Regions from separate parts of the Paraburkholderia sp. BCC1876 genome, predicted to be linked through region 2. Evidence: riboswitches for the same ligand, from Rfam matches in the RefSeq annotation. Region 2 holds a riboswitch; the other holds the start of a gene.

Region 1 (7,780 bases), on a different contig from region 2:
ACGATGATATTTACCGATCCCGTCTCGTCCTCGAGCGTCATGAACATCACGCCGTTGGCGGTGCCTGGGCGTTGCCGCACGGTCACGATGCCGCACGCGCGGGCGAGCTGTCCGTTACGATAACGCATCAGGACGTCGACCGGCATCAGGCGGTTCTCCAGCAGGCGCGGCCGCAACAAGGCAACAGGGTGGCGGTTGAGCGTCAGGCCGGTAGACCGGTAATCGCCCACGATGTCTTCGCCCTCGGTCGGCGCGGTCAGTTCCGGCGTTTCCTCGCCGCGTGCGGTGCCGCGTAGCAGATCGCGATCGGGTACGGCCGCAACCGCATGCCACAATGCCTGCCGGCGATTCCCGGAGAGTGCCGCGAGGGCGTTGGCGTCAGCCAGCACCTGCAGGTCGTGCCGGTCGAGCTGCGCGCGATTGGCCAGATCCGCCACGGTGTCGAAGGGTCTTACGGCCCGCGCGGCTTCAATACGCGCGGCAGCATCCACCCGCATGCCCCGAACGAGCGACAGGCCAAGCCGCACTGGCGCGAGAGACCCGTCGCCTTCGAGCGCCGAATCCCAGCCGCTTATGGTGACGTCGACGGGCAACACGATGACCGCGTGCCGCTTGGCATCCTGGACCAGTTGCGAGGGCGAGTAGAACCCCATCGGCTGGGAATTAAGCAGCGCGCAGAGAAATGCCGCCGGCTCATGGCGTTTCAGCCACGAGCTCGCGTACACCAGCAGCGCGAAGCTGGCCGCGTGACTCTCGGGAAATCCGTACTCGCCGAAGCCCTGGATCTGCGCGAAGATCGACTCGGCGAATTCGCGGTCGTACCCGCGCTCGAGCATGCCGTTGACGATCCGGTCGTAGTAGTGCTGCAGACCGCCCTTGCGCTTCCATGCCGCCATTGCGCGACGCAACTGGTCGGCTTCGCCCGCCGAGAAACCCGCCGCGAGCATCGCCACCTGCATCACCTGCTCCTGGAAGATCGGCACGCCGAGCGTGCGCGCAAGCGCCTTTTCGACGTCGGGACTGGGAAACGAGACCGGCTCAAGTCCCTGCCGGCGGCGCAGGAACGGATGCACCATGCCGCCTTGTACGGGGCCCGGCCGCACGATCGCCACTTCGATCACGAGATCGTAGAAAACGCGCGGCCGCAGCCGCGGCAGCATGCTCATCTGCGCGCGCGACTCAATCTGGAATACGCCAACCGTGTCGGCGCGGCAGATCATCTCGTACGTGGCCGGATCTTCGGCCGGTATGTCCTGGAGTTCGAATGGCTCGCCGCGCTGCTGCGCGACGAGGTCGAGCGCGCGACGGATTGCCGAGAGCATGCCGAGCGCGAGGATATCGATTTTCAGCAACCCGAGCGCTTCGAGGTCGTCCTTGTCCCACTGGATAACGCTGCGGTCGGGCATCGATGCGTTTTCTATGGGCACAAGCCGGGACAGCTTGCCGCGCGCGATGACGAAGCCGCCGCTGTGCTGCGAGAGATGCCGCGGAAAGCCGAGCAGTTGCATCGCGAGCGTCGCCCATTGCTGGATCAGCGGCGTCTGCGGATCGAGTCCGCTTTCCGCGAAACGCTTCAGCAGATCCTGGCTCGAATCGAACCAGTGGTGCGCCTTTGCAACGCGATCCACGATGGATGGATCAACGCCGAGCGCCTTGCCCGATTCTCGGATCGCGCTGCGCGGCCGGTAGGTCGTGACAGCGGCCGCGATCGCGGCACGCGTGCGGGTGTACTTCCCATAGATGTACTGGATGACCTCTTCACGCCGCTGGTGCTCGAAGTCAACGTCGATATCCGGCGGCTCGCCGCGCTCCCTGCTGATGAAACGTTCGAACAGCATGCTGCTTCGCGCAGGATCGACCTCCGTGACACCCAGGCAGTAGCAGACCGCCGAGTTGGCGGCCGAGCCACGTCCCTGACACAGAATCCCGGCATTACGCGCGAAGCGCACGATGTCGTAGACCGTCAGGAAATACGGCTCATATTTCAGGTCCGCGATCAGTTCGAGCTCATGCTCGATCTGCGCCTGCACGCTGTGAGGAACGCCGGCAGGAAAGCGCCGGTGCGCGCCGATGTATGTCTCCTGCCGCAGGTACGCCGTGGGTGTCGTGCCATGCGGCACCAGTTCGTCGGGATATTCGTAACGCAACTCGTCAAGCGAGAACGAACACCGGCTTGCAACGTTCAACGTCTCGGAAAGGGCCGCGCGTGGATAGAGATTCGCCAGCCGAAGCCGCGAGCGCAGATGCTGTTCGGCGTTGGGCGCAAGGTCAAAGCCGCATTCGGCGACCGGGCGGCCCACGCGGATTGCGGTCAGCGTGTCCTGCAAGGGCTTGCGTGAGCGCACGTGCATCAGCACGTTGCCGGTGGCCACGACAGGGACGTCAAGGCGGGCCGCGATGCGCTCGACCGAATCCTGGTGGATATCATCCATCGCACGCGCGAGAAGCGTGAGTGCTACCCACGTTCTGCCGGGGAAGGTCTGTGATGCCCACTCCAGTTGCGCGTCGAGCCGTACTGCGTTCGCAGGAAAATCCGGCACAACGATGACCAGACAGTCGGGCAGGCCGCGCAGGTGAGAATAGGGCGCTTCGCCGTGATCGAGATCGCGCGGCGCGAGCAGGTAGGTGCCTTTCGCGGTGCGCGTGCGGGCGAGCGTGATCAGTTCGGAGAGGTTTCCGTAGCCTTCGCGGTTCTGGGCAATGACAAGCAGATTGATAGCCGGCGAGCCGTCGGCGTTGGTCAGGCGAAAACGCGCCCCGACCAGCAGTTTGATCCCGGCCTCTTTCGCCGCTACGTGGGCGCGCACGATGCCGGCCAGCGAGCACTCGTCGGCGACCGCTATGGCCTCGTAGCCGAGTTGCGCGGCGCGCGCCGACAGTTCCTCCGCATGCGAAGCGCCATGCAGAAACGAGAAGTTGGAAGAGCACTGCAGCTCGGCGTAGCCGGGCAGGCCGAACGATGCGCTATCCACGGTCCGTCAGCCAAAGAGGCCATGCAGATACCAGCGTGCTTCCTCGTCGTCGCGACTGCCGACGCGCTCCCGGTAGATCCAGTAGCAGACCGCGTCGTCGGATTCGGCAACGAAGTAGTCGCGCGTGACAAGTTCGCCGTCAAACCAGCCGGCCTCCACGCGTTCACCGGGCGAGACCATGCGCAACGGCGTGCCGTAGAACGGACGGTGCGCGCGCATGAGCAGCTTCACTCGCTCCTCGAGTAACCAGATCGGCCGCGGCGTGTCGGCCGGCGGTGATGCCCATTTTGCGGGGTCAGCGAGTGGCACCCAGCGCGCGGCTATTTCCGGTCGATGATCGGCAACCGGGGCCGGCCGCAGCACGTTTTCTGCACCGAGCCGCGCAACGAGCAGCTCCATCAGGCGTGCGTGATCCGCCGGCGAGCCGCCGGGCTCCGGAAAGAGCGAATCTGACTCAGGCGCTGCCGCCTGAACGTCGCGTGCCTCGATCCCTATGGCGATCACGGCCGCAGCCAGATCGACACGCGCGAGACGCTCGCGCAACAGTCTGACCAGATGGTCCTCGCGCCACGTTGGCTCGGCGAGCGCGATATCGATCGTCGTTGGCTCAATAGCGGCGCGCCCGCGTTCATGTTCGAGCACCACGCTGAGCCGGACGATCGCCAGTTGCTGGTTCACGAGCCATCCGGTCATCTGCACGATCAGCCGGCGCGCGGCGAACAGGCAGGCCTCGGCGTTCTCGATGCGATCGGGCATTTCGATGCGCGCGGCAAACGTCGGCGGCAACTCAAGCCATTCATGAACTTCCGGCGCACCTCCTGCGGCGCGATCGAGCAGTTCCAGCAGGGCAACGCCACAACGCTTTTTCAGGCCCGCGCGCGGCAGCCGCATCAGTTCGCCAACCGTCTGGCAGCCGATACCGGTGAACCAGTCGGCGTACTTGCGGGCAGGTGGGAGCAGTGCGACCGGCAACGCAGACAGTGCACGCAAAAGCGAGCGCTGCGAGAGCGCTCGGCCGCCGCCGCGTCGGGCAAGGAGCCACGCTCCTTCGCCGGTCGGCGCGACGCCAAACGTTGCGGTCACCCCGATCGCTTCCGCGATGCGCTTCATCGCGCGCAGCAGCGCGCGTACGCCGCCGAACAGACGCAGACTCGCAGAGACGTCGATCAGTACCGTGTTTTCCGACGCCGGCGCGACCTGAGGCGAGAACTGCATCAGGCCAGTGGCCAGTGCGATAGTCGTGTCGTGCTCACGGGCCGGATCACGCTCGCACAGATGCGCGTCGGGAGACATGGTCAGAACGCCGCCGCGCCGCATGCCCGGCCGTGCCCCAACGACGCGCGCGGCCTCATCCAGCGAAACAACGCGCTCGTGATCGAACACGACGAGACCTGCGCCCGCGTCAGGCGACCACTTCGGCCGGAACACTTCGAGGCTCAGCAACGGGAGATGAACGCCGATCCACACTTGCATTTCGATTCACATTCAGGATGGGCGACGGGGAGAGCGGCACGAAGAGCGCGTCGTCGCGCCGGGGGCCCCGACGCTTTAAGAACTCCACATTCACACCGTCGCGCGCCGGACGGATCGCCAGCCGCAACGGCGCGGTCGACGCGTCGCTGGCGCTTGCCAGCGGGCGCATCATGAAAAACAGCGTGTCGGACGCCTGGGCCGCCAGATGAAGCCGGCGCAGGGATTCCGGCCGCACATGGTTTTGCCACAAGATCAGTGCGCCAGCGGTTCCGGCGCGCAGGATCTGCTCGGCGGCCCACAACGCATCGGCGGTTTTACTGGCATGCAGCACGCGCACATGTTCGGCAGACAAGCCCCACCATGCCAGAGCCGCTGGCTGGATCCGGTGCGGCGGCTGCAGCAGCATCACGGGGCGGCCTTCGACCGTGGCAAGGCTTGCGCGCAGCAGCCGAATCTCGCCCACTCCCGGGCTTGGCAACAGCAGGTCGGTGAGAGCGCCCTGGGGCCAGCCGCCACCGGGCATTTCAGCCCCCAGGTCTGCGCTACCACAGGGGACAACCTGCGCGCGCGAACCTCCCAGTTGAGATCCACGCCACAAACTTATTCCCCCCGACTCCGAATACATAGTTGTGTCGAGGGCACCATCAATGGAACGCGCCCGTTCTTCGGGGGTGCGTAACTGCTGTCCAGCTGTGGCAGTCCGAGTCACGATCAGGCTCCAATGGTACTGTATAAATATACAGGTATTTTAGCCCAAGATCCCAACTTTCAGATAGGCGACGCCGGGCTGCCAGGAAACCGCATTCGTTGGACTAGCACGCAGTTAGCCAGACGCAAAAGTACGGAATTGACGGGACTGCCGGGATAAGCGAATGTTCAAAGGACCACCGGGGGGCGCAGTTACGTCCCAGCAACTTGCCGACGCTGCTTCGCTCAAGGAGGGTGAGAGGCGCTAGACGACCCACAGCAGCCCTTCATCGAACATGCCATTCAACGGCCGCTAGTGGATTTCAAACGGACCGTCAGGAAAAGCCGTTACCGCGAAAGTTGGCGCAATCCAAATCTTCCCCAAGCTGAATCAGGGAAGAGAGACGGTTGTTCGCTGTCATCGGATGCTATATAGTCCGAGTTGATTCTGGAGATGGCGTTCCTCCTTTAACCATCGCGCTCACGGCGCGGTTAATGACGCCTACAGTTACCTGACTATCGTCGGGGCTGTAGGCGCTCGCGCCCACATCCTTCTCGTTGGTCAGGCCAAGCAACATCGCGCACATGACCAATGCACAAACTCAAACGCTTTGAACAACTCGAATTGCTGCCTTATCTGGGCAAGTGGTTTCTGATCGCCTGCGTCGCCGCGGCTCTCGCAGGTAGCGCCTCGGCCTTTTTCCTAATTTCGCTCGATAGCGCAACCGCGTGGCGCGAGGCTCACCGCTGGGCGATCTGGATGCTGCCCGTGGCGGGTTTCGCAGTGGGCTTGCTGTACCACCTGCTGGGCAAGCCGGTCGTTGCGGGCAACAACCTGATCATCGACGAAATCCACGATCCGAAGAAGGTCGTGCCGTTGCGCATGGTGCCGCTCGTGCTCGGCGGCACGATCGTCTCGCATCTGTTCGGCGCCTCGGTCGGCCGAGAGGGCACGGCGGTCCAGATGGGCGCTGCACTAGCCGACCAGTTGACCCACGCATTTCGCCTTGAACGTGAAGACCGTCGCATCCTGCTGATGATCGGCATGAGCGCAGGGTTCGCGTCGGTGTTCGGCACACCGCTAGCCGGCGCAGTGTTCGGCCTCGAAGTGCTCGCAATCGGGCGCATGCGTTATGACGCACTCTTTCCTTGCATCGTGGCGGGCATCGTCGCCGATCAGGTCTGTCTGGCATGGGGCGTCCATCACGTCCACTATGCGGTCGGCGCGATCGCGCCCATCAGCGCATGGAGCGTCGTTGCCGTCGTGATCGCCGGCATTGCGTTCGGTCTGGTCGGCATGGCATTCGCAACCAGCGCGCACAAGCTCGGCGCGCTGATGAAGCGCTACATCATGTATGGGCCGTTGCGCCCGTTCGTGGGCGGGATCGTCATAGCGACTGCCGTGTGGGCGCTCGATGCCTACCGGTACATCGGCCTTGGCATCCCCGATATCGTTCGCTCGTTTCAGCAACCGATGCAGCCGTGGGACTTTCTCGCAAAGTTCGGCTTTACGGTTGTGTCGCTTGGTACAGGCTTCAAGGGCGGCGAGGTCACGCCGCTGTTCTACATCGGCGCGACCCTCGGTAATGCACTGGCGCCGCTGCTGCATATGCCGTTCGCGCTGATGGCAGCCATCGGCTTCGTTGCAGTCTTCTCGGGGGCCGCAAACACGCCGATCGCCACCACCATCATGGCCATGGAGTTGTTCGGCACGGGCATTGGCCCGCTTGCCGCTATCGGTTGCGTGACCGCTTACCTGTTTTCTGGCCATGCAGGCATCTATCACGCGCAGCGCGTCGGGCATGGCAAACATCGCAAGCACCCGCTGTCGGTGCCAGACGGAATACGGAGTGCCGAACCCGGCGGGTCTCGCCCGCAGAAAGCAACAGCGGCGACACCAGTCGCGAATGGCAAGCAGCCGCGTAGGTCGATTGATACGGCAGTGACGACAGGGGAAAACGGTCAATGATTCAGCAAATCAACAAACAGCGCATTGCGGCGCTCCGACTTTACTTCCCGCTTGCGACCCGCGCCCGAGCGACGCGGTTCTGGCATCGCCTCAGCGCACCTGCACTCGCCCATCACCTGATAGCTGTAGCGAAGAGGTCTAACATCATGCAAGCGATACTGCATCACGTTAGCTCAGGGTATCTGCCGGGGGAGCGGCTCTCTCACCAGCATCCAGAAATCAGCGGAATGCGGCATCCGCAGTGTCTCGAACTGGTTGACACCGAAGAGCGCCTGCGTGATTTCATGCGCGAACACGCCGACGAGTTGCGCAAGGTCCACGCTGTAATGTTCCTCTGTGAACTGCCCGTCGCGCATCTCCTCACGGCCCGTGCGCTTTCAACATCAAGCGGAAGTTAAACCATGACCGGGGCGTACTCGCTTATCGCCATCAGCTTCGGTGCAATGCTGGGCGCACTCGCCCGCTATGGCTTGAGCGTCACGATGAACGCGCTTGTGCCAAACATTCCGATGGGGACGCTCGCGTGCAATCTGATTGCCGCGTATATCGTCGGGTTTGCGATCGCATTCTTCGGTTCGACAACTGGTCTGTCCGTTGCTTGGCGCCTTTTCCTCATCACGGGTCTGGCTGGCGGACTCTCGACATTCTCGACTTTTTCTGCCGAACTGCTGACTTTGCT
Region 2 (7,780 bases):
GAAGAACCGGTCGCCGCCATTGCGAGTCCGCAGGTCGTGCAAGCCTTTCACGCCGTCGCAACCGAGCACCGCGGCTTCGATCCGCGCGCGATCCGTTTCATCGAGTTCGCGGTCGAGCAGTTGCAGCAGCGCATGCGCCGCCATGCCCCGCGCATTCCACAGCATGTACACGGAGATGGCCAGTGCGCCGATGGCATCGGCACGCGTCCAGCCGAGAAAACGTTCGAGCAGAAGCGCGACCAGAACCGCGAGATTGACGGCCACGTCGGTCACATAGTGAGCCCGGTCGGCGGCGATCGCGGTGGAACCGGTGCGCCGGACCACGAGCGTTTGCATACCGACGAGTCCGGCCGCGATCACCGAACTGCCCACGATCACCCAGATGCCGAAGCCGGTCTGATTCAGCGGCTGAGGCACGAACAGACGATGGATGGACTCCACGCCGAGTCCGAGCGCGGCACCTGCCAGCAGCAGCGCCTGGACAAAAGCGGCGACCGCTTCCGCTTTGCCGTGACCGTAGCGATGCCCGCGATCGGCCGGCCGCGCGGCATAGCGGACACCCGCGAACGTCACCGAGGACGCCACGACGTCCACCAGCCCATCGGCCGCCGAGGTCAGCAGGGAAATGGAGTCCGTTGCCAGCCACGCCCACACCTTGACGACGACCAGCCCCAGCGCGACCGCAAGCGCGATCACGGAGGCCATGCGTCGTAGTGCTTCGTCGGACATGCGTTCGGACATCGTGTCGGCCTCTCTAGCGGGACAGGGGATCAGAACATCGGGTGGGCGTCGGGGTAAAGCGCCGTGCGCAACGCCAGGCCACCGAGCACCACGAAGATGATCGCCGCCAGTATATGCACGGCCTTCGTCGGCAGACGGTCGGCGAACTTGTGTCCCAGATAGATCACCGGCACGTTGGCCAGCATCATGCCCAGGGTCGTGCCGGCCACCACACCGAAAAATTCGTGGAATCGCGCCGCCAGCGCGACCGTCACGATTTGCGTCTTATCGCCCATTTCCGCGATGAAGAAGGTGATCGCGGTCGTGCCGAACACGCCCATTGAATCTTTCATGGGCACGGTGTCGGCGTCGTCGAGCTTGTCGGGGATCAGAATCCACACCGCCATGACCGCGAACGACGCCACGACCGCCCAGTTCATGATCTCCGGCCGGATGACGCTGGCGAGCCAGGCGCCTAGCGCGCCGGAGCAGGCGTGATTGATCAGGGTCGCGGCAAACACGCCAAGTACGATCGGGATGGGTTTGCGATACCGCGCGGCCAGAACCAGCGACAGCAACTGGGTCTTGTCGCCGATTTCGGCGAGCCCGACCACGCTTGTGGAGACGAGGAATGATTGCATGGGGATTTTTTATAACCGGGCCGCACGGTCAATACACGATGACACGCACTCCCGCGACCCGGCTGGTGGGAGTGTGAGTCATCGGTCTTGCCAGGCGAAACGCTGCGCGCGCCATGACCGGTCTGGCGACCGGGCAAGTATGTTGACGCGAGCCCCTGAACATAAAGTCCAGGGCGGCTACTCCCCGAAGAGGGGCCGATTATAGCTGCCGGCTTGTGACCGGAGCAAGGCGTTTGGCCAGGTCGTGCGGCGCGTTCACTCGAAAGACGCCGCTCGCCGCGCGCTCCGTGCGCGTTTCAGTGCGCCGTTAGTTCGCCGTTGCCGTTAGCGCGACAGCAGCGAGACGGTGGCGATACCGAGCATGGTCATCATCAGCGACGCGCCGACGTGAAGCGCGATCTCGCCCGCCGCCCAGCCGAGCCGGCCGTCCTGCAGGCGTTGCACGACTTCCGCGGAAAACGTGGAGAAGGTCGACAGTCCGCCCATCAGACCCGTGATGACGAACAGCCGCCATTCCGGCGCGATCTGCGGCGCGCGCGCGAAACCGGCGACCGCGACGCCGATCACATAGCCGGCGATCACATTGGCGGCGAAGGTGCCGAGCGGCAGGCCGGTGAACAGGCCGTTCAGGCGGATGCCGAGAAACCAGCGGAATAGCGAACCGAGTGCGCCGCCAATGGCGACGGCGAGAATGGACCAATACATGGGAAGAGACCTGGCAAGACTGGAGTGTCGACAAACCGGGCGGGGCGGACGACGCGCGATGCCGCGTCCGCAATCATCCGGGCGTAGCAGGCATCATCAGCCCGAGGGCGGTTAAGGGAGAATGCCATCTCCAGCGCGCAAGTCTAACATCGGCGAATGCTGGTGGGGACAGGGTGGCGCAAGGCCGGCGCGTGTCACTCCGACGTCGCCGAGATCCGGTGAATCGACAGATCCGCACCGTTGTATTCCTCTTCCTGATCGAGCCGCAGGCCTACCGTCAGGCGAATCGCGCCGTACACCAGCGTGCCGCCGAGCGTCGCCACCGCGATGCCGCCCAGCGTGCCGACCAGTTGTGCGCCGAACGACACGCCGCCCATGCCGCCCAACGCGCGCAGACCGAAGATGCCCGCCGCGAGGCCGCCCCATGCGCCGCACAGCCCATGCAGCGGCCACACGCCGAGCACGTCGTCGATCCGCCAGCGGTTTTGCACGCACGTGAACATATAAACGAACAGCACGCCGGCGATGCCGCCCGTCACCAGCGCACCCAGCGGATGCATCAGATCGGAACCGGCGCACACCGCCACGAGGCCGGCCAGCGGCCCGTTGTACGTGAAGCCGGGGTCGTTGCGGCCCGCGAGCCACGCGGTCAGCGTGCCGCCGACCATCGCCATTAACGAATTGACGGCGACGAGGCCGCTGATCTTGTCGACGGTCTGCGCGCTCATCACGTTGAAGCCGAACCAGCCGACCGCCAGCACCCAGGCGCCCAGCGCGAGAAACGGAATATTCGACGGCGGATGCGCGGCGATCCCTCCATCGCGATGGTAGCGACCGTGCCGCGGGCCCAGCAGCAGCACCGCCGGCAGGGCGACCCAGCCGCCGAACGCGTGCACCACCACGGAACCGGCGAAGTCGTGGAACGGCAGGCCGAACACGTGAGTCAGCCAGTCCTGAATACCGAAGTGGCCATTCCAGGCAATCCCTTCGAAGAACGGATAGACGAAGCCGACCAGCACGAAGGTCGCGAACAGCTGCGGATTGAATTTCGAACGCTCGGCGATGCCGCCCGACACGATCGCCGGAATCGCGGCGGCGAAAGTCAGCAGGAAAAAGAAGCGCACCAGCGCGTAGCCGTTATGCGCGGCCAGGGTTTCGGCGCTGCCGAAGAACTGCACGCCATAAGCGATGGTGTAGCCGATGAAGAAATACGCAATGGTCGAGACCGAAAAATCCACCAGAATTTTGACGAGCGCATTGACCTGATTCTTTTTGCGGACCGTACCGAGTTCGAGAAACGCGAACCCTGCGTGCATGGCCAGCACCATGGCGGCGCCGAGCAGAAGAAACAGGGTATCGGTGCCGGTTTTCAGACTTTCCATCGATGTGTCCCGCTTAAAGGCAAAAAGCGGGCAGTGGATGCAAGAAGTGGGCCAAATGAGTGCGTGACAAACGCATTGGCGGTGCAATGTCGCACCGGAATGGGCGAAATGCTGTGATCCGGTTAATCATGTGGTCGGACCACATGCACCTCGAACCACGCAATAAGCACGATTTAAGTGCGTTCAAGTTCACGACAGGGCGTGATGGTTCAAAGTCGTGCGTGACCTTCTAAATTGCTTACTTTGCCTTCAATAACCCCACGATTTATGCGCATTCGCTGCGCGCGCTGACGTCGCCTGGCGGCTCAAGCCTGGTCGATGGCGTGGCCGCTTTGTTTCCTGTGCAAACGCCGACATAATGTGCCGTCCCGAGCACGATCTGCCGGCTACCGACTTCTACCGCGCACGCATGAGACTCACCACCAAAGGCCTGTTGCTGATCGCAATTCCGGCCCTCTTCGAACTGGCGCTTCTGTCCGGGCTGGTCAAGGCGCAGTCGGACGCGGCGCAAGCGGAGCGCTGGGCGATCCATAGCGAAGAAGTGCTGCGCCAGACCACCGCGATTCTCGATCCGGTGCTGGGCGAATCCGTGGCGCTGCGCGGCGCGGTACTCGCCAACGACACTCATTTCGTCACGCCGGTCATGGTGTGGATGGACGTCGACCGCCGTATCGATCAACTGGCCGAGCTGGTCGCCGATAACCCGGCGCAGGTCGAGCGGGTCGTGCAGGTCCGCCAGGCGGCGCAGGCGTATCGGCAATGGTCGGACCGCGTGCAGGACATGCTGCATTCCGGGCGACGTCGCGATGTGCTCGATCGTTTCCGCGACCTCGCGCCGGCCGACGTGCTCGATCGCTTCCGGCAGCAGGTGGCGGCATTCCAGTCTGAAGAACGACGCATCGACGCGCTTCGCTCGAACGCCGCGGAATCCGCGCGCGAACGTCAGCAGATTCTCGTGGTCGCGGCGGTGCTCGGCTCGTTGCTGTTCGTCGCGCTGGCCGTCTGGCTATTTACGCGCGGCGTGCGCGGCCGGCTTGCCGTGCTGTCCGACAACGCCGGGCGGTTGGCCGGCAATGAGCCGCTGGCGCCGATCGGCCCCGGCCGCGACGAAATCGCCCGGCTCGATCTGACCTTGCACGAGACCAGCCGGCGCCTGCTCGAAGCCGAGCGTATCCAGGTGCGTTTTCAGGCTGATCTCGCGCGCCGCGCCGGCGAACTCGCGCGAATCAACGAGACCTTGCGGCAACAGACTCAGGAAAACGAAATGTTCATCTACAGCGTCTCGCACGATCTGCGCGCGCCGCTGGTGAATCTGCAGGGCTTCTCGAAAGAGCTGATCCGCGCGTGCGACGAACTGCGCGCGGCGGTGCGCGAGTCGTCGCTCGGCGCGGAGGCGCGGCAGCGTATCGAGCGGGTGGTCGACGAGGACATCGGCGAAGCGTTGCACTATCTGCAGACGGCCGTGCTGCGCGCGTCGCACATTATCGACGCGCTGTTGCGGCTGTCGCGCGTCGGCCGTGTCGAGTACCGGCAGCAGAAGGTCGAGGTGCGCGATATCGTGCCGCGCGTGATCGACGCCATGCAAGGCTCGATCCGGGCGCGGCATGCGCATGTCAGCGTGCATGAATTGCCCGCGGTGTGGGGAGACCCGACCGCGCTCGAGCAGGTGTTCGCGAACCTGATCGGCAATGCGGTGAATTATCTGGACCCGGCGCGCGAAGGCCGGATCGAGATCGGCACGACGGCAGCACCGCCGGGCGTCCACTCGCTACGAATCTTCTACGTGCGGGACAACGGATTGGGGATTCCGGCGGTCGCGTTGCCGCGGCTATTCAATGCGTTTCAGCGGCTGCACGGCAATACGGTGGCCGGCGAGGGCATCGGTCTGGCGCTCGTGCGCCGCGTGGTGGAGCGTCACGGCGGACGCGTGTGGGCGGAATCGAAAGAGGGCGTGGGCACGACGTTTTATCTGTCGCTGCCCGAAGCCGAGGCGAGGTCGGCGCAACTGGCTGCCGAGTCGCGCGTTGCGCCGGCTGCGGCCGCGGCCGCGCCTGGAGTTCAACCGATTCGCGGCTTGCGCGATCGGCCGCTGGATTTCGAGGGACGTGACCGCCCGAACCTGATCGTGAACGGTAGCGCGGCAAACCCTGTCGTGGATGCGAAGCCGGGCGTCAGCGCGGGCTGATGCGGCAAGGGCTCGCCCATGCAAGATGGGGCAGGCCGACGGCGGATAGAACGGGATTGGGCGTGAGCGTCAGCACGCCGTGAAAAGTCGCCGGGGTTTGAGCAGGCGGCGGCCGCGGATCGACCAGTAGCAACCGAACGCCAGCAGAATGACGACGCCCGCCAGGGCTTCGAGTGGTTCGAGATGGTGGCCGCCCAGGCCTTCCAGTGTGACCAGGCTGCGCTCGATAATCAGCAGCGCTCCCCACAGCGAGCAGGCAGCCTGCGCCAGCAGACGCGTGCCGGCCAGACGCCGCGCGCGGTTCTCGCACGACCAGTCGGCCGGCGTGCGTGCGCAGAAGAAAATAATCGCCATCAACGTGACGGCGAGGATGACGATCCAATCGGTCAGTTCCATCGCAAGACCCTCCCAAGTCGATCGGCGACTATAGGAAGGCCCTCCGTTGAACACTATCGGACGAGTCTCAATTTGGGATGGGTGGCGGCGAGCGCGAATTGCCGCATCGGGCAACGCGCTCGCCGCTGGATCGGCGCTGAAGTGTCGACGTGTCGACGTGTTGACGCTAACGTTAAAGCTCAGCGCCGCGCTCAGGACGGATCAGAGTTCGATCCGGGTGCCGAGCAACACGAGGAATTGACGCAGCCATTCCGGATGCGCGGGCCATGCGGGCGCGGTGACGAAGTTGGCGTCGGTGATTGCCGCGTCGACCGGAATGTCGGCGTATTCGCCGCCGGCCATTTTCACTTCGGGGGCGCAGGCCGGGTAGGCCGAGATGCGCTTGCCGCGAATCACGTCGGCGGCGGCCAGCAGTTGCGCTGCGTGACAAATTGCCGCAATCGGCTTGCCGGCTTCGGCGAATTGCCGCACCAGTTCGATGACCTTCGGATTGAGCCGCAGATACTCCGGCGCGCGGCCGCCGGCAATGGCCAGCGCATCGTACTGACGCGGATCGGCGTCGTCGAACGAAGCGTTGAGCGCGAACAGATGGCCCGGCTTCTCGGTGTAGGTCTGGTCGCCTTCGAAATCGTGGATCGCCGTCTTGATGCGATCGCCCGCCTTCTTGTTCGGGCACACGGCGTCGACGATATGGCCGACTGCCTGCAGTGCCTGGAACGGCACCATCGTTTCGTAATCCTCGGCGAAGTCGCCAGTCAGGAACAGGATCTTCTTTGCTGCCATTGCATGCCTCCAATTGATCAACGCTACACATCGAACGCGGAAATACGCTTCGGGAGTCTACTCCAACGCGTTTGACAGAACCGCGACGGAGCCTGCAATTGACGTGAGCGATGAAGGTGGCGCGAGGTGGGGCCGCGTAGTGCGGGCCTGGTGCGGATGGGTGCGGTATGACTCAATACGCATTGTCGCAAACGCACGCTGAAGGTGGGACTGACGTCGCGTGCCTGGCCGTTCGAATGCCGGCTAAGGCCGATATGCAACGCGACGGCGTATCATTGGCGCGTTTTCGCAAGCGGAAGCCGCTCGACGCGGCTCACACTGAACCATGATTTCATTGCTCCATTCACCTTTGCTGCGCCGTGTCGCGGTCGTCCTCGTCGTATTCGGCGGGCTGGCTGCCTGTCAGAAGAATGACGCGTCGGCGGGACAGGTCGCCGGCACGCTCAATAACGCCGCGCAGGTCGCGAGTCAGAAGCTCGATCAGGCAGCCAGCTACGTCGGCCAGCAGGTCGACGCGACCAAAGACGCCGCCCAGCAGAACCTCGACTCGGCGGCCTCCGCGCCGACGATCAAGATCGACCCCGACGCGTTGGCGTCGACCGCGCAAGCGAATCTGCAGAACGCGGCGAATTCGGCCAACGCGCAACTCGGCAAGGCCGCTTCGCTGACTGGCCAGGGCCTCGAAACCGCCGGGCGCAAGCTGCAGGAATGGTCGGCGCAAAGCTCGGCATCGGCGGCGAATGCGTCGGCTTCGGGATCGTCCTCGGGCGATTCGAGCGACGCGCAAAAGCAGATGGACAAGTGACGGACCCGCTTAACCGGGGCGCCCGTTTGACAGTCGGATTAAATGTAATTACCATGGTTACACATTGTCGTCGCCGGGCAGGTTTGCTGTGAATACGAGTAGCCGGTTTGCATTTGCGGTACACGTGCTCGCGCTGCTGTCGTTGCAGGAGGGCGTGCCGCTC

Evidence for each region. A riboswitch is a leader RNA that binds a small molecule or an ion and turns the genes downstream of it on or off. The one in region 2 is predicted to bind fluoride.
Region 1: it holds a riboswitch for fluoride, as region 2 does, so the genes downstream of both, HWY05_RS26820 (voltage-gated chloride channel family protein) here and crcB (fluoride efflux transporter CrcB) in region 2, are expected to answer to the same signal.

Annotation. Positions count from the first base shown of each region.
Region 1 is NZ_CADFGI010000008.1:221,164-228,943, reverse strand. It holds gene HWY05_RS26835 (error-prone DNA polymerase) at 1-2,972, opposite strand, end outside; gene HWY05_RS26830 (DNA polymerase Y family protein) at 2,979-4,445, opposite strand; gene imuA (translesion DNA synthesis-associated protein ImuA) at 4,375-5,070, opposite strand; fluoride riboswitch at 5,574-5,644, shown strand; gene HWY05_RS26820 (voltage-gated chloride channel family protein) at 5,725-7,101, shown strand; gene HWY05_RS26815 (DUF190 domain-containing protein) at 7,098-7,499, shown strand; gene crcB (fluoride efflux transporter CrcB) at 7,503-7,780, shown strand, end outside.
Region 2 is NZ_CADFGI010000002.1:327,588-335,367, forward strand. It holds gene HWY05_RS07880 (cation diffusion facilitator family transporter) at 1-741, opposite strand, end outside; gene HWY05_RS07885 (TMEM165/GDT1 family protein) at 771-1,361, opposite strand; yybP-ykoY riboswitch at 1,369-1,559, opposite strand; gene crcB (fluoride efflux transporter CrcB) at 1,686-2,066, opposite strand; fluoride riboswitch at 2,147-2,207, opposite strand; gene HWY05_RS07895 (ammonium transporter) at 2,261-3,448, opposite strand; gene HWY05_RS07900 (sensor histidine kinase) at 3,858-5,633, shown strand; gene HWY05_RS07905 (hypothetical protein) at 5,703-6,029, opposite strand; gene HWY05_RS07910 (DJ-1/PfpI family protein) at 6,231-6,812, opposite strand; gene HWY05_RS07915 (hypothetical protein) at 7,138-7,617, shown strand; gene HWY05_RS07920 (Rrf2 family transcriptional regulator) at 7,706-7,780, shown strand, end outside.